2 regions of the Kitasatospora sp. NPDC034023 genome follow, and region 1 is predicted to be linked to the other one. Evidence: riboswitches for the same ligand, from Rfam matches in the RefSeq annotation. Region 1 holds a riboswitch; the other holds the start of a gene.
The links. A riboswitch is a leader RNA that binds a small molecule or an ion and turns the genes downstream of it on or off. The one in region 1 is predicted to bind cobalamin.
Positions count from the first base shown of each region.

Region 1 (5,296 bases):
GCGGCGGTGTTGCCGGAGGGGTCCTTCTCCTTGATCGTCGCCGTGCCGACCAGCGCGGCCGCGCCGAAGCCGAGCACCAGGGTCATCAGGTAGAACACCCCGATGATGCCGATCGACCAGTTCACCGACTTGCGTGCGTCACGCCCGGTCGGGACGGTGTAGAAGCGGACCAGCACGTGCGGCAGCGCCGCGGTGCCCAGCACCAGGGCGGTGCCGAGGCTGACCAGGTCGAGCTTCGACCAGCCGTCGGTCGCCCCGTACTTCAGGCCGGGCTGGAGGAAGGCGTCGCCCTTCTTGGACGCCGCCGCGGCGTCCCCGAGCAGGTGGCTGATGTTGAACCCGTACTTCGCCAGCACCCACACGGTCATCGTCGCCGCGCCGGCGATCAGCAGCACCGCCTTGACGATCTGCACCCAGGTGGTGCCCTTCATCCCGCCGACCACGACGTAGACGATCATCAGGGCGCCGACCCCGGCGATGGTCCAGATCTGCGCGGCGCTGCCCTTGACGTCGAGCAGCTGCCCCACGATCGTCGCCGCGCCGACCATCTGCGCGATCAGGTAGAAGATCGAGACCACGATGGTCGACACGCCCGCTGCGGTGCGCATCGGCCCGCTGCGCAGCCGCGCGGCCAGCACGTCGGCCATGGTGAACCGGCCGGTGTTGCGCAGCAGTTCGGCGACCAGCAGCAGCGCGACCAGCCAGGCGACCAGGAAGCCGATCGAGTAGAGGAAGCCGTCGTACCCGGAGAGCGCGATGATCCCGGCGATGCCGAGGAAGGAGGCCGCGGACAGGTAGTCGCCCGAGATCGCGATGCCGTTCTGCAGCGCGGAGAACTCGCCGCCGCCGGTGTAGAAGCCGCCGGTGCCCCGGGTGCTCCGCCGCGCCCAGAGGGTGATGACGAGGGTCACCGCCACCAGGGCGACGAACAGGCCGATCGTCAGGGCCTTGTTCGATGCCGACTGCGCCGTCGTCGCGGCGAGCGGAAGGTGCTGTGTCATGCCTGGTTCTCCGTCGGTTCCTGGTCGCCGCCGTGGCCGGCCGGGGCCGGGGCTGTCGGGTGGGACACCGCCACGCTCCGCAGGGCCGCGGCCAGCGGGTCCAGCCGCCGGGCGGCGAACCGGCCGTAGGCCAGGGCGATGCCGAAGGTCGAGACGAACTGCAGCAGTCCGAAGACCAGGGCCACGTTGACGTTCCCGACGACCTTCGTCGCCATGAGGTCGCGGGCATAGGCCGAGCAGAGCACGTACGCCAGGAACCAGAGCAGGAAGGCCGCCGTCACCGGGAACACGAACGTGCGGTAGGCGGCGCGCAGTTCGGTGAATCGCGGATCGTCGCCGATCCAGGGCGCGTCGCGGCCCGACGACACGGTGGGGTCCATCATGGGAATCCTTCTGAGCGGTGCGGAACTTGCCGATGGCCCGACCGTAGAAGTGCGCGGTAGACAAGCGATCAACGAGCGACCGGCGGCGGAAACCGGCGATCCGCGACCGGCAACCGGCAACGGCCCGGCCCACCGGGGCGGACGCGGCGAGTGCCGCCTCCGCCCCGGTGGCCGTCCGCCGGCGGGTCAGCCGGCGAGTTCCTCGCGCAGGCGGCGGGCGGCGGCGACCAGGCTGTCCAGGGACGCGCGGGTCTCCGGCCAGCCGCGGGTCTTCAGGCCGCAGTCGGGGTTGACCCACAGCCGCTCGGCCGGGATGGCGGCGAGGCCGGCCCGCAGGAGGGTGAGCGCCTCGTCGGTGCTCGGGACGCGCGGGGAGTGGATGTCCCAGACGCCGGGGCCGACCTCGCGCGGGTAGCCGGCCTCGGCGAGCTCTCCGGCGACCTCCATGTGCGAGCGGGTGGCCTCCAGGGAGATGACGTCCGCGTCGAGGTCGTCGATCGCCGTCATGATGGCGCCGAACTCGGCGTAGCACATGTGGGTGTGGACCTGGGTGTCGGCGCGGACGCCGGAGGTGGCGAGGCGGAAGGACTCGGTGGCCCAGTCGAGGTACGCCGGGCGGTCGGCGGCCCGCAGCGGGAGGGTTTCGCGCAGGGCCGGCTCGTCGACCTGGACGACGGCGGCGCCCGCGGCCTCCAGGTCGGTGACCTCGTCGCGCAGGGCGAGGGCGACCTGGCGGGCGGTGTCGGCGAGCGGCTGGTCGTCGCGGACGAAGGACCAGGCGAGCATGGTGACCGGGCCGGTGAGCATGCCCTTGACCGGGCGGGCGGTCAGGCCCTGCGCGTAGCGGAACCAGTCGACGGTCATCGGGCGCGGGCGGGAGATGTCCCCCGCGAGGACCGGGGGCCGCACGTAGCGGGTGCCGTAGGACTGCACCCAGCCGTGCCGGGTGGCCAGGTAGCCGGTGAGCTGCTCGGCGAAGTACTGGACCATGTCGTTGCGTTCGGGCTCGCCGTGCACCAGGACGTCCAGTCCGGCCTTCTCCTGGTAGGCGATGACCTCGCGGACCTCGGCCGCCATCCGCTCGCGGTACGCGCCCGCGTCGATCCGACCGGCCGCCAAGTCGGCGCGGGCGACGCGCAGTTCGGTGGTCTGCGGGAAGGATCCGATGGTGGTGGTCGGCAGCAGCGGCAGGCCGAGCCGGGCGCGTTGGGCCGCCGCCCGGACGGGGTAGGGCTGGGCGCGGCGGGTGTCGGCCCCGGTGACGGCGGCGACCCGGGCCCGGACCGCCGGGTCGCGGGTGATCGGGGAGGTGGCCCGGGAGGCCAGGTCGGCGCGGTTCGCGGCGAGTTCGGCGGTGATCGCACCGGCGCCCTCCCGCAGACCGCGGGCCAGCAGGGCGACCTCGGCGGCCTTCTGCCGGGCGAAGGCCAGCCATCGGGCGATCTGCGGGTCGATGTCGCGTTCGGCGGCGGCGTCGATCGGCACGTGCAGCAGGGAGCAGGACGGCGCGACGTCCACGCTGTCGGCGAGGCCGAGCAGGGTCGCCAGGGTGGCCAGCGACTTCTCCAGGTCGTTGATCCAGATGTTGCGGCCGTCGACGACTCCCGCGACCAGCCGCTTGCCGGGCAGGCCGCCGGCGGCGGCGAGGTCGTTCAGGTTGGCGGCGGCCGGGCCGGTGAAGTCCAGCGCCAGGCCCTCGACCGGGGCCTTGGCGAGCACCGGCAGGGCGTCGCCGAGGCGGTCGAAGTAGCTCGCGACCAGCAGCTTGGGCCGGTCGGCGAGGCCGCCCAGCTCGCGGTAGGTGCGGGCGGCGGCGTTGAGTTCGGCCGGGGTGCGGTCCTGGACGAGGGCGGGCTCGTCCAGTTGCACCCATTCGGCGCCCGCCGCCCGCAGGTGGGCGAGCAGTTCGGCGTAGACGGGCAGCAGCCGGTCCAGCAGGGTGATCGGCTGGAAGTCCTCGGCCACCCCGGGAGCGGGCTTGGCGAGCAGCAGGTAGGTCACCGGACCGACCAGCACCGGCCTGGCGGCGTGGCCGAGGACGAGGGCCTCGCGCAGCTCGGCGACCGCCTTGGCCGGGTTCGCGGCGAAGACCGTGTCGGAGCCCAACTCCGGTACGAGATAGTGGTAGTTGGTGTCGAACCACTTGGTCATCTCCAGCGGCGCCACCTCCTGGGTGCCGCGTGCCATGGCGAAGTAGCCGTCCAGGGGATCGGTGTCGACCGCGGACCGGTGTCGGGCGGGGATCGCGCCGACGGCGACCGTCGTGTCCAGCACGTGGTCGTAGAGGGAGAAGTCTCCGGTCGGGACTTCCCCAACCCCGGCCTCGGCGAGCTGGGCCCAGCTCTCCCGGCGCAGGTCGGCGGCGGTGTTCAGCAGCGCCTCGGCGGTGACCGCGCCCTTCCAGTACCCCTCGATCGCCTTCTTCAGTTCCCGGTTGCGACCCTGCCGGGGGTAGCCGTACGCGGTGGCTGCGGTGGTGGTTGCGGCGCCGGTGGTGGTGGCGGTGGTGGCGACTGCGGTGGTGCTGGTGGTGGTCGCTGCGGACTTCGCTGTCAAGGGACTCTCCTTCGCGAGCCTGATTCCTCTGGTCCCCGATGACGGGACGAAGGCGCGAAGGGGTGACGAACCGGACGGGCGCCCGCACGTGGGCGCGGCTCCGTCTGGTAGGTACGCCGACCCGCCCTCGAGGTCACCGGATCTCCGCGCGCGATCGGTCGCGCGCGGGCAGTGGCAGGTCTTCGGACTCGCGGGCACAGCCGCCCTGCTTCCAGGGCGGACACCTACTGGCCGTCGCTTCCCAGACCCGTCCCGGGCCCAGTGCGTATGACGGCGGTCGTTCCCACTCACCGCTGCGGGGCAGTCCCGGATTCCCACCGGGTTCCCTCTTGCGACGCGCCTGCCTGGCGGACAGGGCGAACCAGCTGCACGGCCAGCTTAGGCGCAGGACCGCGGGAGCTGAACAGGGATTCGCTCAAATCGTCCGGATACTGGGACGGCGTCGACGCGAGGAGCGGCCGGAGGACCAGGCTTCCCCATCGCGGGAGTCGGAACATGACGGCTCGTCACGGCGGGACCCACCGACACCCACCGGCGTCGCGACCCGGCTCCGCCGGTGCGGAGCAGCCCGCCTCCGCCGGTGCGGAGCAACCCGCCTCATCCTCCGGACAATTGATGGGCAAAGCCCGGTAAAGGCTGCGAACGGCACCTTGAGGTTGTCGAACACCCGTCAGTAACCTCATGGCGGTGCCGAAGCGGCCGGGCCCGACCGTGAACGGTACGGGCCTCCGACATGCCCATGCATGTCATGGCCACACCACCCTGCTCACCCGGGGTGCGTGCCCCACCTCCCGTACAGCGCAAGCACCATGCCGGTCCACGGCCATCCGCCGTGGCCGACGAGCACCTGCACGTGATCCGTCAGCACGGGCCCGAGCCCGTCCCGGCGAGCACCCCAACTGCCGGCACCGGCCGCGCCCTCACCCCCACGGAGGGTCGACTCTTGCGCTTCCACTCCCCCAGCGGTGCGCGCCCTGCCCGGGCGCGCAGACTGCTCGCCGCCCTGCCCGCCTTCGCGCTGGCCGCCACCGGCCTGCTCGCGGCCACCGCCCCCGGCGCCGCCGCCGTCCCCGGCGGGACCGCCGGCACCGGCCCCACCACCGGTGTCACCACCAAGCACGTCTGCGCCGCCCCGACCCACCCCGGCGAAATGGCCTGCCTCGCGCTCGCCCGCACCGACCTCGTCCAGCACCTCGCCCTGGCTCCGGACATCAACCCCTCCGGCCTGGGCCCCAGCGACCTCGCCTCCGCCTACAACCTCCCGACCTCGGCCGGCGCCGGCGCCACCGTCGCCATCGTCGACGCCCAGGACGACCCCAACGCGGAGTCCGACCTCGCCACCTACCGCTCCCAGTA
Region 1 covers NZ_JBVIRY010000033.1:43,867-49,162, forward strand. Annotated here, with positions in the region: gene ACZ52R_RS33650 (solute symporter family protein) at 1-1,001, opposite strand, end outside; gene ACZ52R_RS33655 (DUF485 domain-containing protein) at 998-1,384, opposite strand; gene metE (5-methyltetrahydropteroyltriglutamate--homocysteine S-methyltransferase) at 1,571-3,940, opposite strand; cobalamin riboswitch at 4,097-4,322, opposite strand; gene ACZ52R_RS33665 (putative Ig domain-containing protein) at 4,884-5,296, shown strand, end outside.

Region 2 (5,296 bases), on a different contig from region 1:
GCGTCTACACCCCCGACGTTCTCGCCGTCGGCGAGGGCCCGACCTCCTGGACCGACTACTTCAACCAGCAGAAGCGCTGGGCGTACGGCATCTGGGAGATCCTGCTCAAGAGCCGGCTGCGCTCCGGCATCAAGCTGCGGCTGCGCCAGCGGGTGCTCTACGGCCTGGTCCAGTTCTACTACCCGAGCGTGGCGATCAACACCGTCCTCGGCAGCCTCGCCACCTCCGTCTACCTGGCCCTCGGCGTCACCTCCATCCACCTCAACAGCACCCACTGGATGGCCCTGTGGGGCGCCAGCATGGGCAGCTGGTTCGTGCTGTGGCTGTGGCTGCGCCGCTTCAACCTGGCCGCGCACGAGCGGCGCGAGATCGGCGTGGCCGGCATGGGGCTGGCCATGTTCGCCGGCCCGGTCTACGTCGCCGCCGCGATCGCGGCGCTGTTGCGCCGCCCGCTCGCCTACGCCGTCACCGCCAAGGGCGACCTGCGCAGCGCCGAGTCGCTGTCGACCTTCCGGCTGCACCTGCTGTGGGCGGCGGTCGCGGGCGGGCTGCTCGGCGCGAGCTTCACGCTCCACCACGACATCTGGATCCTGCGGTTCTGGGCCGGCGTCAGCCTGTTCACCGGTCTCGCGCCGCTGGTGATCTCCTTCGTCAGCGGACGCCGCGAGGCCCGGGCCCAGCGGGCCGCCGCGGCCAGGGCCGCCGAGGCGCCCGCCGCCGACCGGCTGCCCGGCCACCTGCCCTCCCAGCGGACCGAACCGCCGCGCACCGGGGCAGCCGTCGGAGGACCCGTCGGAGAAAACGTCGAGGACGCCTTCGGAGAAGCCGTCGAGGAATCCGAGGAACCCGTCGAAGGAGCCCTCGCCGAGGACGAGTTCGAGGAGCTGCTGGAGCCGGCCCGGGCCGGCTCCCGGACCGAGCGGAGGAGCCGCTGATGCTGCGGATCACCGTCCCCCGGATCGCCGCCCTGGTCGCCCTGGCCCTGATGGTCGGGTACACCTTCGTCCTGGCGCCCCGGCTCTCCCGTGCGCACGACCTGGAGCCGTACACCTTCGCCGGCGCCGCCCCGACGGCGATGCCGAGTTGGCTGACCACCGCCCTGGCCGCGTCACCGACCGCCACCCCCGCGACGGCCGGCCAGAGCCCGACGGCGGCCGCGACGCCCACCACACCGCCCCCGCCCCCGCAGTTCCCGCCGGCCGGCGGCGCGTTCACCGGCATCATGACCAAGCCCGGCCCCTACGACCTCGGCCCGCTCGACGAGTTCACCGCGGCCGTCAAGCACCAGCCGAACGTGCTGGAGTTCTCGGTCGGCTGGTGGGACCGGAAGTTCGACCGCCGGGTCTTCGACACCGTCGCCGAACGCGGCATCATGCCGATGGTCGCCTGGGAGCCCTGGGACTACCGCAAGGAAGCCAAGGAGGACAAGCTCCGCGGCGAGCAGCCGGAGTACTCCCTCTCCAACATCATCGACGGCAGGTTCGACGACTACATCAAGACCTGGGCCGACGGCATCAAGGGCCTCGGCTACCCCGTCGCCCTGCGCTTCGCCCACGAGATGAACGGCTACTGGTACCCCTGGGCCGAGCAGTCCAACGGCAACAAGAAGGGCCAGTACGTCCAGGCCTGGCGGCACGTCCACGACATCTTCAAGCAGGCCGGCGCCACCCGGGTCACCTGGGTGTGGAGCCCCAACGTCGACTACGAGAACGCCACCAGCCTGAACACGCTCTACCCCGGCGACGACTACGTCGACTGGGTCGGCCTGTCCGGCTACTACGGCACCACCGGCGTCGAGAAGTACAAGTCGTTCGACCAGATCTTCCAGCCGACCATCGAGCAGATCCGGGCGTTCAGCCACAAGCCCGTGGTGATCACCGAGACCGGGGCCACCGACACCTCGGGGCTGAAGGCACAGTGGATCACCGAGATGTTCTCGCAGCTCGCCCAGCACCCCGACATCATCGGCGTGATCTGGTACGAGGCGAGGAAGGAGGTCGACTGGCGGGTGGCCGCGTCCCCCGCCGCCGCCCAGGCGTTCGCCGCCGGGGTCTCCGCGCCGCGCTACAACACGCCCTGGACCGTCCACTCCGAGCCGGCCCTGACCGTCACGGCGCCGGCCCCGGCACCCGCCCCTTCCCCCGACGCGCCGGCCTCCCCCAGCCCGTCGGCCACCACCCAGAAGCCTCCGGTCAAGAAGCCGACCTCGCCCGCGACCAAGCCCCGGTCGAGTTCCACGCCCGCCGGGTGAGCACGACCCCGCCCCGGCCCGCGTACCGGCCTACGACACCACCGCCCCGGCCCGCGCACCGGCCGCAGACACCGCAGCAGGGAGGCGAGAGCCCCATGACCCACCCCGTCGTGCCCGGAACCGGGCGCCGCGGCCTGCGCCCGTGGTGGTGGCTCGCGCCGACCATCGCGATCGTGCTGGCCCTGTGCGCGGTGCTGATCCCGCACGACTCGCGGGACCCGCAGGCGCCCGTCCGGGCGACCACGGCCGTCACCCCGCTGCCGGCCGCGACCGCCGGCGAGATCTGCTCCACCGGGCAGAACCGCTACCCGTCCCAGGCCGTCGACTCCGGCCGCTACCTGATCAACCCGAACGAGTGGAACGCCACCGGCGGCCTCTGCATCAGCAGCAGCGGCGCCGGCACCGACTTCCGGGTGACCCGCAGCGGGATCAGCCCCGCCAGCCTCACGGACCCGGACCGCGGCCCCGGCGCCTACCCGCACATCAGCACCCAGCTCCAGCCCGGCACCGGCCCGCTGCCCATCCCGGTGGACAACCTGCGGTACGCGACCAGCAGTTGGCAGACCACCCAGGTCGACGGCGGCGTCTACAACGTCTCGTACGACGTCTGGTACAGCAACAGCCGGACCAGCTGCTCCTTCACCGAGAGCGCCGAGCTGATGATCTGGCTGCGCGGCAACGGCAAGACCCCGTTCGGCCAGCGGACCGGCGACCTACAGGTCGGCGGCACCTCCTACCGCGTGTACGAGGCCCCGAAGAAGAGCAGCCACACCCTGATCACCTACGAGATGGCCACCGGCACGACCTCCGTCACCGACCTGGACCTGCGGGCCTTCACCCGCGACGCCATCCAGCGCGGCTACGTCCCGGCCGGCTCGTACCTGTGCGCCGTCCAGGCCGGGTTCGAGATCTGGGACGGCGGCGCCGGCCTCGGCAGCGACTCCTTCTCGTTCCAGGCCGCCGCCGGACAGCCGAGCGGCGCGATCACCTCGGCCCTGCCCGGTCTCTGTCTGGACAGCCGGGTGGCGGGCGATCCGGCCGCGGTCGGCGCCGGCACCTGCGACGGCTCGCCGGCCCAGACCTGGACGATGGGGGACAACGGCTCGATCGGGCAGAACGGGCGCTGCGTCGAGGACCCGGGCCTCGGTTTCCCCGTCCTCACCGGCTGCACCTCGCGGCCCGACCAGCGCTGGCGGGTGACCCCCACGGGACAGCTCGCCAACCAGGACACGGGGCGCTGCGTCGAGAATCCGGGTGCTGCCGGGAGTGCGGGTCCGAGCGCTGCCGCCAGTGCCGGTCCGAGCGCCTCCTCGAGCGGGACTGCGAGCGCCTCCGCGGGCGCCTCTGCGAGCGCCTCCGCGGGCGGGACCACCCAGGTGCGGATGCGCCCGTGCGATGCCCGTACGGGCCAGGGATGGCACCCTCCAGCCTGAGCAGATTATCGCACGATGAGTCGAACAGTCGTGCCCCGCGACACTACATGTGGGGCTGCATCGGACTCGCGCCACTAGATGTATGCTCATCCCTGCTGTCGATGCAGGGGAACCCGGTGGGAATCCGGGACTGCCCCGCAGCGGTGAGCGAGCGGCTCCAAGAGCCCTGCCCGCGAGTCCGATGACCTGCCGACAGCGTGCGCCACGGCCCTCCCGCAGAGGCCGCGCCAGCACCAGCAGTACCTTCCGGGCCTCGCGGGCGGGCCGGGGATGCCACCGTCGCACGGACGCCGCTTGCGCCCGCGCGCGTGCTCCCCTGCCCCGATCGCCCGGTACTCCGATCACCGCCGACGATCGCCGCCAGGAGAGAGCGCCTTGACCACCGCTGCCTCAGCCACCCTGCCCGCCCAGGGCTCCGGTACCGCCTTCACCGACCCGAAGGTCTCCGACCCCGGCGGCGCCCTGCTGCGGCTGCTCACCGACCGCAGCGTCGACCTCACCGAGGTCGACCCCGGCCATGTCGCCGCCGCCGCGCTGCGCGGCCGCCACGCCGGCTCGGACTTCGCCGAGCTGCGCGGGCTGGCCGTGGACGCCGCCGCGTCGATGATCGCCGAGGACCCCCAGTACTCGAAGCTCGCCGCCCGCCTGCTCGCCCTGGAGATCGTCGACGAGGCGAACAGCCAGGGCTCCACGTCCTTCTCCGCCTCGATCACCGTCGGCCACGCCGAGGGCCTGATCGGCGACACCACCGCGGAGTTCGTCGCCAAGCACGCCGCCGCCCTGGACGCGCTGATCGACACCAAGGGCGACGACCGCTTCGAGTACTTCGGCCTGCGCACCGTGCAGTCCCGCTACCTGCTGCGCCACCCGATCACCCGCAAGGTGATCGAGACCCCGCAGCACTTCCTGCTCCGCGTCGCCTGTGGCCTGGCGGTCGGCGACAACGAGCAGTCCGTGCGCGAAGTCGCCGAGCTGTACGGCCTGATGAGCCGCCTGGAGTACCTGACCTCCTCGCCGACGCTCTTCAACTCCGGCACCCGCCACCCGCAGATGTCGAGCTGCTACCTGCTCGACTCCCCGCTGGACAACCTGGACTCGATCTACAACCGCTACGCGCAGATCGCCCGCCTGTCCAAGCACGCCGGCGGCATCGGCCTGTCCTACTCGCGCATCCGCTCGCGCGGCAGCCTGATCCGCGGCACCAACGGCAAGTCCAACGGCATCGTGCCGTTCCTGCGCACCCTCGACTCCTCCGTCGCCGCCGTCAACCAGGGCGGCCGTCGCAAGGGCGCCGCCTGCGTCTACCTGGAGACCTGGCACGCCGACATCGAGGAGTTCCTCGAGCTGCGCGACAACACCGGCGAAGAGGCCCGCCGCACCCACAACCTCAACCTGGCGCACTGGATCCCGGACGAGTTCATGCGCCGGGTCAACGCCAACGCGGACTGGTCGCTGTTCTCCCCGGCCGACGTGCCCGAGCTGGTCGACCTGTGGGGCGCCGACTTCGACGAGGCCTACCGCAAGGCCGAGCTGGCCGGCAAGGCCGTGCGCACCATCCCCGCGCAGACCCTGTACGCCCGCATGATGCGCACCCTCGCGCAGACCGGCAACG
Region 2 covers NZ_JBVIRY010000015.1:10,129-15,424, reverse strand. Annotated here, with positions in the region: gene ACZ52R_RS20500 (glycosyltransferase family 2 protein) at 1-935, shown strand, start outside; gene ACZ52R_RS20495 (glycoside hydrolase family 26 protein) at 935-2,251, shown strand; gene ACZ52R_RS20490 (GH12 family glycosyl hydrolase domain-containing protein) at 2,347-3,684, shown strand; cobalamin riboswitch at 3,767-3,892, shown strand; gene ACZ52R_RS20485 (ribonucleoside-diphosphate reductase subunit alpha) at 4,084-5,296, shown strand, end outside.
Region 2: another riboswitch for cobalamin. It lies ahead of ACZ52R_RS20485 (ribonucleoside-diphosphate reductase subunit alpha); the one in region 1 lies ahead of metE (5-methyltetrahydropteroyltriglutamate--homocysteine S-methyltransferase).